One region of the Ruegeria sp. YTSC230 genome, then DNA from elsewhere that is predicted to be linked to it. Evidence: riboswitches for the same ligand, from Rfam matches in the RefSeq annotation. Region 1 holds a riboswitch; each other region holds the start of a gene.
What was found. Region 1 has a riboswitch for cobalamin ahead of AC2FD9_RS09455 (DUF1636 family protein). Riboswitches for the same ligand answer to the same signal wherever they lie in the genome.

Region 1 (4,673 bases):
CCGGCGCTTTCTTGACCAGGTTATAGTACAGCGTCGGATCATAGATCTGCACGGCCAGTCCCAAACGTTCGGCGGTCAACAGGCCCTGTGCCTGCACTAACTGGTATGCGGCCCGCGATCGCTCGATCCGCGATGCAACCTCGGCCAGTTGCGCGTCCAGCAAATCCTGCTGTGCGTTCAGAACATCCAGCGTGGTCCGGGCACCCAAAGTAGCTTCTTCGCGGATACCATCAAATGCCACCTGCGATGCCCGCACCCGTTCGGTCGACGCCCGCAAACTTGCTGACGCGGCTTGGAAACGGGCGTAGGCATCTGTCACACCCTGAGTGATATCTTTCTGCACATTCAACAGATTGGCGCGCGATGCATCCCGTGTAGCCATGGCGCGGCGCACGCTTGCGGCCAAACGGCCACCAGCGTAAATCGGCTGACTGAAGTTCAGCGAAACACTGCCGTCTTCGATATTGTCATCGTTGTCATAGGTCTCAGTGATACCGGCGTCGGCGTTCAGGCTGACATTCGGACCCAGGTTGGCGCGCTGTTGCGCAACGATCAGGTCGAAGGCACGCACCTGATGCTGTGCCGAAAGAATGGCGGGGTGGTTTCGCTGCGCTAGGCTGACGGCCTGCGGTTCCGAGCTTGGCAGATTTGGCAGGCTCGGTTGACCAGCTGTGCGCCCGGGCGATTTGCCAACGGCATTCACGTATTCCGCCCGCGCCGTGTCGAGGTTACCGCGTGCAACGGCCAGATCAGCTTGCGAGCTTGCAAGCTGGGCTTGTGACAGCGCAACGTCCGTACGCGTGACTTCGCCAACATCAAACCGGTCCTGCGATGCGCGCAGTTCCTCTGCCGATACATCGACGTTGTTCAGGCGGATCTGTACGGTTTCTTCCTGCAGCAGCACTTCAAGATACGCATTGGCACCGCGGAACAAAACCTGCTGTTCAATATCAACAAGGGTCTGCCTGGTCGACAGCACCGTTTCTTGCGCCGATTGCTTGCCCAGAACAGCGGCCCCACCATCGTAGAGCAGTTGGCTGAGGGTCAGCCCCGTAAAGAAGTTGTTCGGGTCGGTTCTTGTCACCACATCGCTGACGTTGCGACGGTTATAGTTGCTGCTAATCGCGACCGTCCAGTTGATGATCGGTCGAAGCGCTGACAATGCAATTGCCACGTCTTCGTCCGCCGCACGCAACAATGCGCGGTTCTGTTCCAGCAACCCGCTGGTATTGTACGCGCCAATGAATGCGTCAGTAATATTGTCGGCCCAAACGACCCGTCCCGGTACAAAGCTAAGTGCGACCCCCGCAGTCAGCGCCAGCGCCTTGACCAGCTTTCCTCCCGCCATAGAACTCATAACGAAATCCTCTCAAATCAAAATTACGCTGCTCTGCCGACAGTTTGCGCGTTTGTGTTCAACTAATCAAGGCGGCAGAACAATCCGCCATAAAACTATAGCGAAAATACACGGTTCGTGGAAAATGCCTGCAAAATCGGTGCATTGGCATTAAACGCGTCCCGCCAGGTCACCCGATCCCCAGATTTATGGCCGATACGGACGATCCCCAGTGCACCTTGGACAAAAAGGCACGCAATTCGCCCATGGTCCTTAAGTTGCGCGATCAACGCATCCGGAACCTGTTCCACACCACCCTGGACCATAATCACGTCATAGGGCCCATGTTCGGGGGCACCTTGCTCAAGCGGGCCGACATGGACAATCGCATTGTCAGCCTCCGCCTCCATCAGGATAGACTGAGATTCGGCCGCCAGATTTTCATCTTCCTCTACGGCAACAACCAGCTGTGCCATGCGCGCGGCGACTGCCGTCGAATACCCCAAGGCCGGAGCAATATCCAAAACCGACTCGTCGTTCGAAATGTTCAATATGTCCAGAATCTTAGCCAGGGTCCGCGGCTCCAACATGCAGCGCCCATCACCCAGTTCGATCAATCCCTCGACATATGCCGCTTCGCGCTGCGCGTCCGGCACGAAATTCTCGCGCTTGACGGTCAGCATCGCGTCTATGATGGGAAACTTCGTGACATCAGAAGGACGTATCTGCGTATCGACCATCGTCCGGCGGCGGGCTGCGAAATCTGTCATTGGATCGCTCATCTTGCTCCCTTGGGTGATTGAGTTCTGCCACATCCTTGAAAAACCGGCAACGGCCCAGACACGGAAACTTTCCAATCTTCACAAGATACAACGTCGCAACCAAAGACTAAGTTGGCACCCGGCCCTGAAATTTGCGCTCCCCCCTCTGGACGCTCCTGTCGAAAGCTGCTAAAACGCCGATCACACCACGGCAAGTATTTGATTTTACTTGAAAAGGCGAGTTGGCGGAGTGGTGACGCAGCGGATTGCAAATCCGTGTACACCGGTTCGATTCCGGTACTCGCCTCCATTTATTTCCAAGCACTTAGCTTTCTGCGCTGCTTTCGCAATTTCGGACGCCTAAAGTTCAGTATCAGATGCATGTTGCGATTGCGGGTCCAGCGATTCCATTTACACAACCGCACTACTTGATTGCCAAACCGAGAAGTGCTGAATCATCTGCGACGGCCGGGCTGAATTGCGCCTCGCTGCGTGATCGGATCGCATCGGATGCCGCTGACTGACTTCGGCAAGTCGCTTTTCTGACGTAGCGGGTTTTCAAACCCCAGTCGTGCTTGACAAGCCCCCTGCCCGTGCCGCATGTCGCATGCGTTGGTGTCCATCCCCGGATGGATGAAAAGGGAATGTGCCAGCGGTTATTCCGCCAAGCACAGCCGCCCCCGCGACCGTGACCGGAGAGGGTGCCCAAAGCCACTGGCCTAATAGGCCGGGAAGGCGGGACATCCAACAGAGGCTCGCCTCTGACATCCGCAAGCCGGGAGACCTGCCAGCACCCGAAGTTGAAACCGGGCGGGGTGTTCCGGTGTCGGGTCCATGTGCAGACGCGTGGCCCGCATGAAACCCCGTCCCCCGTATAAAGGATGAGGGGGATGAGAGACGTGACCGAGACCGCACCAGTCGAGTTGCTGGTCTGCACGACATGCCGCCGTGGGTTACCTATCGAAGATGACGCCCAGCGACCTGGCACTTTGCTGCATAAAGCACTTGAACAGGCTGGCTTGCCGGACGGCGTCGACCTGAAACCGGTGGAATGTCTGTCGAACTGTGATCAGGGATGCTCGATCGTTTTGCGTGGCGGCCCGTCCCGATGGACCTTCGTTTATGAAAACCTCGACGAGACTGACCATGTCGAGACCATCGTTGAAGGCGTCACCAAGTATCTGGCCGCTGAAGACGGTCTGGTGAAATGGCGCGAACGCCCCGAACATTTCCGCAAAAACTGTGCGGCCCGCATTCCCCCGATTGGAGCCCTGAAATGAGCAACCTTGAAAAACTCCCCGTCACTGTGATCACCGGCTTTCTGGGCTCGGGCAAAACCACGCTTGTCAAACACCTGATGCAGAACCCGCAGGGCAAGCGCCTGGCCGTTATCGTCAACGAGTTTGGCGATGTGGGTGTGGATGGCGATATCCTGAAATCCTGCGCCATTCCGGATTGCCCGGCGGAAAACATCATGGAACTTGCCAATGGCTGCATCTGCTGCACCGTAGCCGATGATTTCATCCCGACCATTGAGGCGCTGATGGCGCTGGAGCCGCGCCCCGATCACATACTGATCGAAACGTCCGGTCTCGCCCTGCCCAAGCCGCTGCTAAAGGCGTTTGATTGGCCGGATATCCGCTCGAGAATCACCGTCGATGGCGTGATCGCTCTGGCCGATGCCGAGGCCGTCGCCGCCGGGCGTTTCGCCCCTAACGTCGAAGCCGTGGACGCCCAGCGCCTGGCCGATGACTCGATCGACCACGAAACGCCTCTGTCCGAAGTCTTCGAGGACCAGATCTCGTGCGCCGACATCATCCTGCTGACAAAACCCGATCTGGCCGGTCCGGAAGGCGTTGCCAAAGCCAAAGAGGTCATCGCGGCTGAGGCTCCGCGCCCGCTGCCCGTGGTTGAGGTTGCCGAAGGCGCCGTTGACGTGCGTGTCGTGCTGGGCCTCGAAGCCGCCGCCGAGGATGACATGGATGCGCGCCCGTCGCATCACGACGGCCACCACGACCACGAACACGACGATTTCGAAAGCATCATCGTCGAGTTGCCCGAACAGACCGACCCGGCGGAACTGGTCGCCAATATCGAACGTCTGGCCAATGAGCTGAACATTCTGCGCGTCAAAGGCTATGCCGCCGTTCAGGGCAAACCCATGCGTCTGCTGGTGCAGGCCGTTGGTGCCCGCGTGCGTCATCAGTACGACCGCCCGTGGGAACCGGGTGAAGAGCGCCGCTCGCGTCTGGTGATCATTGCCGAGCATGACGACATCAATGAGGCCGCCATCCGCGATATCCTCGTGGGTGTGACCGAGGCCGCAGAGTAAACCATGCACGTCGTCTTCCGCGAAAGCCACGGGTTAGAAGAGACCGAAACCCCAACCGATCTGGGCCAGAGCCCGGCGGATCTGGTGGTGCTGTCCTTTTCGGACAGCGACCTTGGCGCTTTCGCGGCAGGCTGGCATCGCGGTGGTGGTGCCGAAGGGCGGATGCCGACGATGCGGTTGGCCAATCTGACTGCGTTAAAACACCCGCTGTCCGTCGACACCTACGTCGAACAAACGCTCGAGG
Region 2 (4,673 bases), on a different contig from region 1:
CCCAGTTGATCGCCGCCAATGTGGATGTGCTGTTCATCGTCAGTTCCTGCAATGCCGACTTCAATCTGGCCCGACTGGAACGGTATTTGGCTTTGGCACATCAGGCCGGGTGCTATCCGGTGATCGTTCTAACCAAGGCCGATACCTGTACCGATCCTGGTAATTTCTCCAAAGCAGCCGAGTCGCTGGCACCGTTTCTGACCGTGCTGGCAATCAATGCATTGGATGCCCTGGACGTGCAGCAAGTTCTGTCTTGGTGTCCCAGTGGGCAGACCGCTGCATTGGTTGGCTCATCCGGTGTCGGCAAAACGACATTGGTCAATGCCATGACTGGTCTGGATGAGGCAACCTCCAGCATTCGCGAGGACGACGCGCGCGGGCGGCACACGACAACTGCCCGCGCGTTGCATCCGATGCAGAACGGAGGCTGGTTGGTCGATACACCCGGCATGCGGGCTTTGCGGTTGCTGGATGCACAAGATGGCGTCGATGAGGTCTTTTCCGACATTCTGGAATTGGCCCAAACCTGCCGCTTTTCCGATTGTCAGCATCAGGCCGAGCCGGGATGCGCTGTGCAGGATGCGATTTCCACCGGATCCCTTGACACAGAGCGGCTAGAGCGTTGGCGAAAACTGCGGCGCGAGGATGAAAGGAACTCGGAAACCGTGGCGCAGTCTCGTGCGCGCGACAAGGCCTTTGGTAAGATGGTACGATCGGTGATGCAGGACAAGAAATCCCGCAAAAATCTGTAAATACCGACTCAGGCGATCAACCGGGGCCATATGTTTGCATTTCGGCGCGCAAATGCGCCGATGTGACCGACCTCGGCCAATCCAAAGTCTTTCGGCGACAACTGATGCCGGCGGGCTTTGGGACCGTAAAGATCGGCCAGGCGCCAAACCGCGTTCGGGGGCACCACCTGATCATCGTCCATTGTGAACAGATCAACAGGTGTTTCCGACGCGGACCAACGGGCGTCTGGAAGGCTTTTGCCGATATCCGGCACGTAGCTCAGCGCAGCGGTGCACCATTTACGCCACTGCCAGTAGACACGTGCCGGAAGGTCCGAGCCGAACCCAAGTGCCTTGCCCGGCAGGTATCCCAATGCCTTAACCAGCAATGGCGGGTGGGCATACCAGAACATTGTCGCCAGTGCGCGATACGGCCAGGGGTGGTCGGATACCGTCACCAAACCTGAACAGACACAGATCATCCGGTCGATCTGCTCAATATCGGGCTGAATTGGCCCCAGCATTCCACCCACCGAATGGCCAATGCTCCACTGCTGGGCCGCGGGAAATCTGCGCCGCATTTCAGCGCGAGCAGCGGGCATGTCGATCAACGCCCAGTCAGCCATCGTGGCCTGCGAATCGCGCAGGCGCCCGCGTAGAGAGTGGCCAAAATCGCGATAGTCATAGGTCAGACAGGCCATACCCTGTTCTTCCACCAACCACCGCGCAAAATGCTGGTAATAGTCGCGCGGTACGCCTGTGGCTGCATGGACTACAACCGCCACATCAGGTGCCGAGGCAGGCATATACAGCCGTGCCGACAGTTCGGCCTCTCCGGCAGAAAACGTGAAATCTTCGGTCAAAACGACCGGAGTGTTGTCCAACATGGTGCCCTCGCAAGCATCTGAACTATTCGGTTCACATAATGGCATATCGGCGCTTTTGCGCGACTAGAGTCAACAGATTTTCAAAGTGACCAAGCGTCCACTTGAACGATGGAAAACAGCCCGCTTGACTCAAGCCACCTACAACCGCTAGCGATGAGGTGATGGTTCTCGTCCTTATATTGGGGCGGGATGAAAAGGGAACTCGGTGCGGTCCAGCCCGGCAATGCCGGAACGGACCAAGGCCGCGACTGCCCCCGCAACTGTAAGCGGTAAGCAATGCCGAAATACCACTGGCCGAAAGGCTGGGAAGGTCGGCAAAGCAATGACCCGCAAGTCAGGAGACCTGCCATCAAAGTAAAAACCGAAACTCGGGCGGGGTGTCCGGGCAGGTCTTCAGTACGCTGAGTTCCCTGTTCCACGTCCCCCGCTCACCGCGCGGAGGGCGCATTATGATCTGGAAGACAACGACCCACGAATTCACCGCCACCCTGTGCCAGAAAACGGGGAAAACCTGCCCCGCATTGGCCCAAATGGCTCGGGCATTGGCCGAGGCGATGGCAACAGCACAACCAATGACGACCAGCGAATTTGAGGTGGACGGCTCCAGCGAACTGACCCATTGCGATGAGGGTTGCACCGCACGGTTTCGCGCCAGCCCGGCCCGGATCAGGGTCTATTGCGGGGCAAACACAGGCGACTCAGCCGACACGTTGGACGAATACGCCGATATGATGTTCGGCCCTGACTTTTCCACTCTGCCTGCTGGTGTTTTGGCGGCCTTGCCTTGCGCCATGCTTCAGGCATCGGCCCTTGCACCGCGTCCATCGCATCAGGTTGTTCAACAAGCCACGGCCTGATCCTAGTTCACTGATCGCTCTGGGCCGGTTTCATGGCCCAAGCCATCTGCTCATCCGTTTCCACCGCGCATGGTCGGGCCAAGCGCAGCCGGTTTAGCGCGTGGTTTGGATCTTCGCCGCTTTCCACCATGAGCCTCAGCGCGACCATCCCCGACCGCCCACAACCGCCCCGGCAATGCACCAGCACGCGTCCACCGTCGGACAGAACCTGCCGGGCGGCTGCGCTGGCTTGGGGCCAAAGAGTTTCGATTGGCAGGGGCGGTGTGCCAAAATCCTCGACCGGAAGATGCACCCATGTCGCGGACCTGCTTTGAACGTCTCGACCAAAACCGCCTGCGCCGACCTGCCGCATCTCGGCCTCGGTGGTCATTGAAATCACCAGATCAGGGTTCCAGTCCTGTATCACCCTCAGATCGTCCACATACCCACCGCCGCCGCCCGGCAAGGGGGACAGCGCCAAGATGCCTGAGCCAACAGGCAGCGCGTAGATCGCAAATTTTGCCAAAGCTAATGCTCCTACTGCCACCGGCCCACCAAATTTTGACAGCTGGTTTATCCCGCTTACAGACGCTGTCCAAACCGAAATTCCACAAAGCCTGCTGTGGACGTGGGCGGCCCGGGTCTCTACGCTGCATTTCTGACACGAATCTGACAGAGCAGACATGACCGAAACGCCCAGCCCCGCCTATCAGGTTCTTGCCCGCAAGTACCGCCCCGAAACCTTTGCTGATCTGGTTGGACAGGACGCAATGGTACGCACGCTGAAAAACGCGTTCGAAGCGGATCGGATCGCGCAGGCCTTTATCATGACCGGTATTCGCGGCACCGGCAAAACCACCACTGCCCGGATTATCGCCAAAGGTATGAACTGCATCGGCCCCGATGGCGAAGGCAAGCCAACGACCGAACCTTGCGGCCAGTGCGAACATTGTGTGGCCATCATGGAAGGACGCCATGTCGACGTGATGGAGATGGACGCCGCCAGCCGGACCGGTGTGAACGACATTCGCGAGATTATCGACAGTGTCCGATATCGTGCCGCCAGTGCGCGTTATAAGATTTACATCATCGACGAAGTTCACATGCTGTCGACCAGCGCCTTCAATGCGCTGCTCAAAACGCTCGAGGAACCGCCTGAGCATGTGAAGTTCATCTTTGCGACGACCGAAATTCGCAAGGTGCCGGTGACTGTGCTGTCCCGCTGTCAGCGGTTCGACCTGCGCCGGATCGAACCTGAGGACATGATCGGTCTGCTCAACAAAATCGCCGCAGCGGAAAACGCACAGATCGCAGAAGACGCGCTGGCTTTGATCACACGAGCGGCCGAAGGGTCTGCCCGCGATGCAACATCGCTGTTGGATCAAGCGATTTCACATGGTGCAGGGGAAACCAGCGCCGATCAGGTTCGGGCAATGCTTGGCCTTGCAGATCGCGGGCGCGTGCTGGATCTGATGGACATGATACTCCGCGGTGATGCGGCTGGGGCATTGACTGAGTTGAGCGGCCAGTATGCCGAAGGGGCCGATCCGCTGGCCGTTCTGCGCGATCTGGCCGAGATCACCCATTGGGTTTCCGTGGTCAAAATCACGCCCGATGCCGCCGATGACCCCACCGTCTCACCGGATGAACGCGCGCGGGGTCAACAGATGGCCGAGGCGCTGCAGATGCGGGTGTTGACGCGGATGTGGCAAATGTTGCTGAAGGCGCTGGAAGAGGTCTCTGCAGCACCCAACGCGATGATGGCCGCCGAAATGGCAATCATTCGTCTGACCCATGTGGCCGATTTGCCAAGCCCCGAAGAGCTTATCAAACGACTACAGGATGCACCTCCCCCCCCACCAAGCGGGGGACCTGGCGGTGGTGTGGCTGTGCCAACTCATGCACCTGCACAGGCGACGTCCTCTGCGCATCTCTCGGCGCAACGCGGGCCTGCAGGGGCGCCCACTGCAGCGCTTGCCCAGGACGTCCAGACCGCGCTGGCACACTATCCAACCTTCGAATACGTGGTCGAACTGATCCGCACGAACCGGGATGTAAAACTGTTGGTTGAGGTCGAAAACGGCGTGCGTCTCGTCTCGTATTCCCCGGGACGAATCGAGTTCACGCCGACGGACAAAGCGCCGACCGATCTGGCGCAAAGGCTTGGTTCGGCCTTGCAACGCTGGACCGGAAACCGATGGGCCGTCTCAATTGTGGCC
Region 3 (4,673 bases), on a different contig from region 1:
ATTCAGCGATCAGGGTATCGGACCATGTCTCAAAGCCCAGACCGTTGACAAAGATGATATCCGCCTGGGCAACGGCCTTCGCGTCTGCAACCGAAGGCTGATACACATGCGCATCCGCGTCCGGGCCCACGATTGTCGTAACCGTGGCCAGATCGCCGACGACCTCTTCGACCATGTCGCCGAGGATCGAAAAGCTGGCGACGATCTTGACGTTGCCTTCTGCCGCAACGGTCGGCAATGCAGCCAAAGCAAACGACACAGAGGCGATGCCGGTGTAGAGTGACTTTACAAGAGTCATTGTGCTCTCTCTTCTTGTTGAATTTGGGCAATGGGGATGTCTTTGGAAACAGACGGTTTGCGCATCCGTCTGCCAAAACCAAGGGGACCGAAAATGGCCGAGAACAGAAAGAACCCACCGGCAACCAAAACGATCGCCGGGCCGGACGGTGTGTCCGGGAACAGGTAGGACAGGGTCAGGCCGATCCAGCAACTGGACAAGGCAAACAGAAAACCCAGGACCAGTTGCCCGGTGATCGTACTGGCCCAATAGCGCGCCGCAGTTGCGGGAAGGATCATCAAGCCAACGGCCATCAACGTTCCCAGTGTTTTGAACGCAGCCAGAAGGTTCAGAACCAACAGCAGCATAAAACCCTGATCTACCAACCACGGTCGGCGCGTCTGCGTTTCGAAGAAAACCGGGTCACAGGTGCTGACAATCAGCGGACGAAGCAGAACGGCGAATGCCAACAATGTGACTGTCGCCACCCCGCCGACAAGGACCATCGACGCGTCGTCGATCCCAAGGATTGATCCAAACAGGAAGCTTTTTAGTGGAACTGCGGACCCTGCTGCAGACAGGATAAAGATACCTACCGCCAATGCGATCAGATAGAGCGAGGCAAGGCTGGCATCGCTGCGCAGGATCGTCCGGCGTGCCAGAAAGGCGGTCAAAATGGCGACGCCAACACCCGCGATAAGCCCTCCGACCAATAGCGACATGACCGACAGGCCCGCGGTGACAAAGCCGATGACAATGCCAGGGGTAATCGCGTGGGCCATGGCCTCACCAGCCAGCGATAGGCGACGCAGAACAAGAAATGCCCCCACCGGCGCGACCGAGGCCGAGAGGACCGTGGTTGCCACAAAAGCGCGACGCATGAAGGCAAAGCTCCACATTTCGACGATCAGGTCATACATTGCCGTGCTCCGCTGTTGAATGGGTGCCACGGAACATCCAGGACGCCTGACTTTCCGAGAGGTATCCTTGTGCAACCAGACGGTCTGGTGTCAGAACGTCATTCACCGGTCCATGGGTCGCCTCTTGCCCGCCCAAAAGCAGCGCGTGGCTGCAATAATCCAGCACCGAGGAAAGATCGTGCACCACCAAAACCACCGCGCGCCCCTCATCGCGCCATCGGCGGATAATCGACAATAGATGTGCTTCGGTACTTTGGTCGACCGCGGCAAACGGTTCATCCAGCAGGATCAGCGGTGCGTCCTGCATGATAACTCGCGCGAACAGCGCGCGCTGCAGTTGCCCGCCCGATAGCATATGCAGAGGCCGGTCAGCGATATCCAGCACACCGGCCTCATCCAGCGCGGCGGCCATCCGGTCACGCGCGGCGGCGTCCAGTCCGGTACGATAACCAAACCCGCGCCAGGCCCCCATCGCGGCAAGATCCCTCACACGGATGGGAAATCGGCGGTCGAACTCGGTCATCTGCGCTAGGTACCCAATGTCACGAGGACGCCCTTGCGGCCAAGTCAAACTGCCCGAAAGCGGATCCATCAAGCCCAGCAGCATCTTTACAAATGTGCTCTTGCCCGATCCGTTCGCACCAAGAACGGCAAGGGTCGTTCCGGCCGCGATATCCATGGAGAGGCGGTGAAACAATGTCAGGTCGCGGTAGCCCAACGTCAGATCGCGGATTTGCAAAACGGCCGACATCAAATCACCGCGTAAATCGCGAGCCACAAGAGCGCCGACAGCGCCAGAGCGCCCGCGACCAGCACCGGAACGCTGAATTCTGTCAGACACTTACCCCTTTGGGTGTCAGCTTTTTGCAATGACAACGGCAACGCCTCCTGTGTTCGGACAGGGGCAAAGCGAGCGCAAAGTCGTGCACGGTACGGACCGCTTGAAACATTGTCATCTCCCTCTGGGACACCCCGCCCAGGTTCATAAATTTCGGATGGCAGGTCTCCTGACTTGCGGGTCAAAGCTATCCCGATCCTTCCCAGGCTATTGCCCAGTGGACGATCTCGGGTCGCTCGCCGCCTACAGTTGCGGGGGCAGTCACGGAATTGGCCTTTTTACAGAACCGCACCGTATTCCCTTTTATCCCTGACCGCAAAATACAGTCGGGAACCATCGCGAGGACAAAATACGAATTGATTTGATTCGACAAGAGCGCAAACCTGTGCGGGATGGCTATTCGTTCCAGTCATCGGTCGACTACGGAGGACGCAGTAGACATGAGGCAACGGTGGATACTACACGGGCCCCGCTTCTTGCAGCTTCAGACGCACGCCAACGGTCTTTTTGACTGAATTTATTCTGCCCGGACTTTTTTGTCTGCAGTGGGATGATTTGGGTCTTTGACATTGCAGGTTATTCGCCTGACGGGGTGCCGATGTTAAGCGATTGATCTATTTGATCGATTGCCGTCTGAGCGGGGTGTTTTGGATAGTCTGACGCCGGTTGCGGCAAGGTGCAACCGCGGTTGTCGAACTAAGTTAAAGTGTTTGGTTTGAGGAAGAAGCGGATTTTCGCAAAACAGTAGCCAAACTTCCGATAAGCGGGACAAAGCTGACTAATGCCGCGATGGCGCAAAGGTCTGCTTTCGGAAGCGATCAGATGCACCTGAACGGAGGCTACTGATTTACCGGTGCCAGATTCTGGAAGTTGTGATCCCACTCTGTGATTGACATGGATGAGCGACGTGTTCTGATCGGCTTGCCTGACGGAAGGTGCCAACTCGTCAGGGCAATCGCTCTAAGAAGCGTGCGCGTCAACACAGGGGCAGAGCTTTTGCGGATAACTCTCTGGGGCAACTCACGATCAATAAGCCTTGTCGTTTTGCCCATTATTAGTGGACTTTGGTTGGCGATAGGCGTGGGCATCATAAGTGCACTGACCCCCAACTATTCGCATATCGACCAATTCATGAGCGCACTCGGGGCTGTAGGGGCCCCCTTGGCGACGTGGACCAACTATGCCGTCTTCATACCGACAGAGATTTGGCTTCTGGCGTTCCTCGCAAGACTAAACAGTTGCCTCCCAGGCAGCAGGACAAAACGAATCTCGATATTGCTTCTATCCGCTTACGCCATTCTTTTGATACTTGCCGCCTTTCTGCCTTGTGATGCGGGGTGTGATAGTCGAGGCAGCGACGAGAACATGACAAGCACGTTGGTCCATATTGCTCATATGGCAATTGCGGTGACGGCTTATCCGCTTGCGTTGATCGGTTTGCTGATCCTCAGCCTGACTGCCCCACCAAATTCGCTTCTGCGGCGCTTGGCGCCGCCAGCTACAATCGTCGGCTTCTGTTTGTTTTTCACAATTTTCTTGATGCCAGTAACACAAGGCTTATTCCAACGCCTCCTCGAAGCATGGATCTACTTCCAATTTATATCGCTGGGACTATATGCTGCTTCAATTTTGCCTCAAAACTGACCTTCCTGCGGTGTGCAGCATTGGCCAAAGTGGGCTCAGAGCGATCGTTCTCTGCCCCCAATTTGGATGACAGCCATCAGCTCGAAGCGGTCATTCCTTACATCCTGCCTCGGAGATAGCAGTCGTTCCATCAAGGAACGGTGTTGGTAGAGCAGGCCACCTTCTGGACATTCGCTGTTTGCGCAGTGTTGGCGGCCACGAATGACAGCAATGCGCAGATGGTGAACCTTGCAAATTTTAGTGGGATGTCAGCACTGAGACCAAAGCGTCGGCGTAATTTCCATAACTCTGTCTGCCCTGCAAAATGGTTACAGCCAAGGCTTGTAGCGAAGACTCGTAATCCTTGATTTTACGCCGTTCCCTTCAAATAGTGTTGTTTTCATTGACACATTGCCTTGCATGCGATCCGCTAAACTACGTCATCTGTTTTAACGCAAGGATTTGATGTCATGCCAGAATCGCTCAACCTGCATAAATTTGAAAACCTAAGTCCTTTCCAAATCAAAGACGAACTTATTAAGTTGGCGCAAAAAGAGGCTCGGCAGATGTCTCTGCCATACCTCAATGCCGGTCGAGGGAACCCTAACTGGATCGCCACTAAAGCGCGGGAGGCGTTTTTCCTTTTAGGGCAGTTCGCTATGACAGAAGCTCAGCGCCATCGTAATGAGCCGCAGGTCGGTTTGGCCGGGATGCCGCAAGGGCCAGGCTGTTATGACCGGCTAAAAGCATATTGCGCCAAATCGGTTGAAGGAAACGGTCCTCCAGGTGCGGAAACTTTGGTGGCCGTAGTGGATTTTGCGATTGAGAAATTTGGTTTTACACCGGAGGATTTCGTGCTCGAGTTGACCGACGGTATTGTTGGCGACCACTACCCGATGCCCGACCGGTGCATGGAGCACAACGAGGCGATTGTCCACGAATACGTTATGTGGGCGATGTGCGCGGGGCACCGACCGGATGCGAAGTTCGATATCTACGCAGTTGAGGGTGGAAC
Region 4 (4,673 bases), on a different contig from region 1:
CGCCATGGCCAGTCTGGCAAACGGTCAATCGATATCGCTTCGGTTGGACAAATCCGGGCGCAGTCACCGCAGAAGGTGCAGGGATCGTCAGTTGGCTTGAACAGGGGGTATCCGTCTGTCCCGATGACGATCGCATCTTCGGGGCAAGTATCTGCGCAATCACCACATTTGCTGCATGTTTCAACAAAGCACAGCTCAACCGAGCCCGGAGGTCTGGCGATATTGCCGTCCTCTGGTCTAATCTTGGCGCTTAGAAACGCGCGTCGGCTGGTCAATTGTTGCATTGCATGCGACCTGGCTACACTCGATTCCTGTAATCGAGTGTATCGCATACCGTGATCTGTGGGGGTCTTTTTTGATTTAGGTCATTTTGCCCGATTATTATTAGTCATTTGGGAAACTTTAACTTTTGCACCTATGCGACCTTTGGCGATCAGCGCCGAGGTCGAGCGGTTCGGATCAACAGAAGAAAGACAAAAACCGATCCCAGCGATGTCGTGACAATACCAACAGGCAGCTCTTGCGGGGCAAGCAACAGACGGCTCAGGATATCCGAGCCTGTAAGCAACGCTGCCCCAACAATGGCGGCGGTAGGCACAAGCTGGCTGTGCAAAGGCCCCGCGATACCGCGCGCGATGTGCGGAACCATCAAGCCGACAAAACCGATCACACCCGCAACGGACACAAACACAGCGGTCGCAAGTGCTGCGACGAAGAACATTCGGAACCGCAAGCCCTGAACAGGCACACCCAGGGTGGCGGCGGTCAAATCACCAGTCAGCAGCGCATCAAGCCAGCGGCTACGGTACATTGCATAGGCGAGGATCAATACTAAACCGGCGCAGACAAGCGGGAATGTCTCCCACCGGGCAAGACCCAGACCCCCAAGCATCCAGAATATTACCGAATGGGCCGCACGGCTGTCGCCCGCGAAAATGAGATAATTGGTAATGGCTGAAAACAAAAACGAAACTGCTAGCCCTGCAAGGATCAGTTTTTCGGGCGCGCTTGTGCGCAGCCCATGAACCAAAGCCAGCACAATGCCTGATGCGACAAGCCCTCCGAAAAACGCGGCCAGTGGCAGGGTCCAAAAGCCCAGCACATCTCCGGTTACTGTAATGACAAAGACAGCTCCCGCCGCAGCTCCAGAGGACAGTCCGAACAGAAACGGGTCCGCCAGATCGTTGCGTGTGGTGGTTTGCAGGACAACGCCGACGATGCCCAATCCGGCACCGATCACCGCGGCAAACAGCGCGCGTGGTAAGCGCAGGTCAAACACGATGCGGTGGAGCGGAGACATCTCTCCGTCCACCAATCCTGTGCCCAACAAGACACCGGCTAGCGCGTCAGAGGCCGGAATGGATGTGGTTCCGTAGATAGTCGAGGTCAGCAAAAGGGCGGCCAGTACAGCCGCCCCCAGTAAGAGTGTCAGGCCAAGTCGGCCCATATCAGTTCAGACCCGGATGCATAGCCTTGGCCATTTTCGAGATTGCCTCGATATTGGCAGGTCCGGGTGTCAGTTCTTCGTAGCGCAGACCAATCCAGCGTTCGTTCTTGACTGCGTCCGTTTGAGACATCACAGGATGGTCCTGTAGGAACTTGAAGGTATCCGCGGCGCCATTTCCAGTTTGATAATCAAGTAAAACCAGGAATTCCGGGTTTGACGCGGCGACAGCCTCCCACGATGAACGTCCCCAGCTGGTGTCCATGTCATGGGTGACATTCTCGCCGCCAGCGGCAGCAATCATCGCGTCGGGAATGGCAAACTTACCAGCCGTAAACGGGGCATCGGCGGGGCCGTCCAGCAGGAAAACGCGGGGTTTGGGCAGGTCGGCTGTCTGCGTCTCAATCGCGGACAGTTCTTCTTTCCAACCGGAAACCAGCTCTTCTGCCTTGTCTTCAACGTGCATGACTTTGCCCAAGCGAAGGACGTCCGTGAACAGCAGGTCCATGCTGGCTTCGGGGCGATCCTTATCCAGATGTACGCAGCTTTCCGTCAGGATCATCGTTTTGATGCCAAACGGCGCAAGCGTGTCCGGGGTCACGTCACCGCCCGGCTTCATGCCATAGTACCAGCCCGCAAAGAAAAGGTCGGGTTCGACAGCGACCAGATTTTCAACTGTCGGGTACTTAGGCGCAAGTTCCGGGATGTCGCCGCGCAGGGTGTCAAACTCGGGGCTGGTTTTGTACCAGCCAGTGATGCCTGTCAGGCCAACGACCTTGTCCTGCAAACCCAGCGCAAAAGCCATGTCGGTCATGTTCATGTCGTGCACGACCAGCCGCTCGGGCTGAGTTTCAAACACCAGCGGCTCGCCGCAATTGTCGACGGTGATCTCGCGCGCTGTTGCGGCAGTTGCAATGCCGCTGATCAGTGCAGCGCACCAGAGAGTTTTTTTCATGTTATTTTTCCTAGTTTGAGGTAGTGGTTCTTCGGATATCCAGTGCCGGGATCATGCGGCCTTCATGCTGAAAGCTAAGAAAATCGACACCGAAAGTTTCACGGACCCTTTCGGGTGTCAGCACTTCGTGCACGGGGCCGAAACCGGTCAGACGCGTGGATTTCATCAACGCGACATGGGTCGCGAATTCCGGGATCATGACCAGATCATGGACGATCATGACCACCGTTATGCCCAGCTCGGCCACCAGCGACAGCATGCGTCCCTTGGCGTCCGGATCCAGATGGTTCGTCGGCTCATCCAAAAACAGCAACGACGGGTTCTGCGCCAGCGCCCTTGCGATATGAGCGCGCTGGCGTTCCCCGCCGGATAACACGGCCATCCGCTTGTCAGCGAGGGCAACCAGTCCGGTCAGATTCAGGATGCGGTCCAATTCCAGGGCGTGCTCAGCCGCAGATCGGTCGGCGCGGATTGGGATTTGCCCAAGGGCCACGTAGTCGCGCAGAAACAAACGCCCGTCCGGCGATTCCTGCTGACTGACCACGGCGATCATTCGGGCGCGGTCCATCGCCGAAAGCTGCCGAAGGCTGCGCCCCTTTACCAAAACGTCCCCCAGCACAATCTCTTCACCGCCGCACAAAAGATTCAGCAGCGTTGTCTTACCCGCACCGTTTGGGCCGGCAATTGCCAGAGTGGCCCCTTCATTCAGTTCGAAATTGATGTTTTGCAGCAGTACGTCGCCGTTCAGGGCGTAATACTCCAGCCCGCGCGCCTCAAGGAAAGCTCCGCAGGTCATGCGCTTGTCTCCACTTTTAGCCGCGGCAGGCGCGCCAGAGTCTTTTCAAGAAGGGCAGGCGGGCGCTGCGTTGCGTTGGTCCACCCATCCGCGATGCGATGGTATTGATGTGCAAATTCGGCCAAAGCATCCACGTCCTCAGCCGATTGGATGTCACCGAAAAGGTACTGCGCTTTGTCGAATGCCTGAAACCCGACGGTTGTGGGACGACCGCAACCGGCCATGCAGGAAACGCTTTGGATGTCAAAACTGGATGGAAGCTTGCTTGCAAGTGCAGCGCGCAATGAATCCGCCCGGTCAGAACCCTCGCAGGTCTCGCAAATCAGAAGGAAATGATCAGGACTGATCGACATGGCCCACTCCGCCTGTTGCCAAGCGCGGGCAGAAGGTGCAAATCATGTCATCACGTCTTAGACGTGTCATAAAGCCTCCTTCCAGGACGCCCCGCCCCGGGTTGGTTGAACATCGGATGGTAGGTCTCCTGACTTGCGGGTCGTGGCTTGGCCATCCTTCCCGACCCATTTGGGGTCAGTGGGTATTTGGCGTCGCTCACCGCTTACAGTTGCGGGGGCAGTCACGGACTTGGCGCTTGTTGGCAACCTCACCGTATTCCCTTTTCATCCCTTGGCGAACCATAGGGAACCATCGTGGGTGATGCTTGCCCGAGTTCCGATTTTGGGTCAAGCGATAATCCGCGCCGCCCCACGCACAGAGGTCATTTGTCATTTGCCAATGATCTGACTACGCTGCGTTGCAGAAATGTAGCAACAAAGGTGGATATGTTCTGGTTCCGGGGGGCCGCACATCCAATGTTTGAAACGACGAACACGCATTCAAAAACAAAGCCGGACGAGATGAAAATTCAAGAAAACAGAACCTATTCTCAATTGAAGGTAGGCGACAAGGCGCAGGTCACCCGATTGTGCACCGTGGACGACTTGTACGCGTTTGCCTCGGCTTCGGGTGATCACAACCCGCTAAATCTGGCGGCCTATGACGGAGATGGAGATGGACACCCCGAGGCTGTCGCGCCCGCTTTGTGGCCTGCTGGTCTGGTGGCTGCTGTCATTGGGAACATCTTGCCGGGGGCCGGTACGCAAACACGTCGGGCGGACCTGAGTTTTCATGCTCCGGTTATGGCGGGCGAAGAACTGACCGCCTTTGTGGCTGTTACCGAAAAGCGTGAAGACGGCGACCTGACCTGTTCCGCCGAAGTGCGCCGGGTCGGGGATAACGCATTGATCCTGAGCGGTACCGTACAGGTCACGCCACCGTCGCGGCATTTGACCTTCGACTCGGTCGAGGTGCCGGGACTGATCGTTCAGCGTCACCGGCATTTCGACGCTTTGTTGGAAAGGGTACGTCCTTTGGACCCGATGCCCACAGCGATCGTCGCCCCGGAAGAGCCGAATTCGCTAGGCGGGGCATTACTCGCGTTGGAAAACGGCATCATTACTCCGATTTTGGTTGGCGACCCG

Region 2: linked by a shared signal. The riboswitch ahead of AC2FD9_RS18535 (hypothetical protein) and the one ahead of AC2FD9_RS09455 (DUF1636 family protein) in region 1 are both predicted to bind cobalamin.
Region 3: linked by a shared signal. The riboswitch ahead of AC2FD9_RS22545 (metal ABC transporter ATP-binding protein) and the one ahead of AC2FD9_RS09455 (DUF1636 family protein) in region 1 are both predicted to bind cobalamin.
Region 4: linked by a shared signal. The riboswitch ahead of AC2FD9_RS12225 (DUF1636 family protein) and the one ahead of AC2FD9_RS09455 (DUF1636 family protein) in region 1 are both predicted to bind cobalamin.

Annotation. Positions count from the first base shown of each region.
Region 1 covers NZ_JBXWMC010000004.1:64,350-69,022, reverse strand. Annotated here, with positions in the region: gene AC2FD9_RS09470 (TolC family outer membrane protein) at 1-1,357, opposite strand, end outside; gene AC2FD9_RS09465 (protein-L-isoaspartate O-methyltransferase family protein) at 1,453-2,106, opposite strand; tRNA gene AC2FD9_RS09460 (tRNA-Cys) at 2,334-2,407, shown strand; cobalamin riboswitch at 2,694-2,903, shown strand; gene AC2FD9_RS09455 (DUF1636 family protein) at 2,988-3,377, shown strand; gene cobW (cobalamin biosynthesis protein CobW) at 3,374-4,429, shown strand; gene cobN (cobaltochelatase subunit CobN) at 4,433-4,673, shown strand, end outside.
Region 2 covers NZ_JBXWMC010000010.1:50,070-54,742, forward strand. Annotated here, with positions in the region: gene rsgA (ribosome small subunit-dependent GTPase A) at 1-752, shown strand, start outside; gene AC2FD9_RS18530 (alpha/beta hydrolase family protein) at 761-1,618, opposite strand; cobalamin riboswitch at 1,764-1,983, shown strand; gene AC2FD9_RS18535 (hypothetical protein) at 2,068-2,475, shown strand; gene AC2FD9_RS18540 (protein-tyrosine phosphatase family protein) at 2,483-2,980, opposite strand; gene AC2FD9_RS18545 (DNA polymerase III subunit gamma/tau) at 3,138-4,673, shown strand, end outside.
Region 3 covers NZ_JBXWMC010000017.1:34,512-39,184, reverse strand. Annotated here, with positions in the region: gene AC2FD9_RS22555 (metal ABC transporter solute-binding protein, Zn/Mn family) at 1-298, opposite strand, end outside; gene AC2FD9_RS22550 (metal ABC transporter permease) at 295-1,197, opposite strand; gene AC2FD9_RS22545 (metal ABC transporter ATP-binding protein) at 1,190-2,038, opposite strand; cobalamin riboswitch at 2,178-2,388, opposite strand; gene AC2FD9_RS22540 (DUF998 domain-containing protein) at 2,930-3,679, shown strand; gene AC2FD9_RS22535 (bifunctional aspartate transaminase/aspartate 4-decarboxylase) at 4,129-4,673, shown strand, end outside.
Region 4 covers NZ_JBXWMC010000005.1:271,694-276,366, reverse strand. Annotated here, with positions in the region: partial or broken gene AC2FD9_RS12245 (4Fe-4S binding protein) at 30-284, opposite strand; gene AC2FD9_RS12240 (FecCD family ABC transporter permease) at 434-1,447, opposite strand; gene AC2FD9_RS12235 (ABC transporter substrate-binding protein) at 1,449-2,399, opposite strand; gene AC2FD9_RS12230 (ABC transporter ATP-binding protein) at 2,410-3,195, opposite strand; gene AC2FD9_RS12225 (DUF1636 family protein) at 3,192-3,548, opposite strand; cobalamin riboswitch at 3,650-3,857, opposite strand; gene AC2FD9_RS12220 (bifunctional enoyl-CoA hydratase/phosphate acetyltransferase) at 4,005-4,673, shown strand, end outside.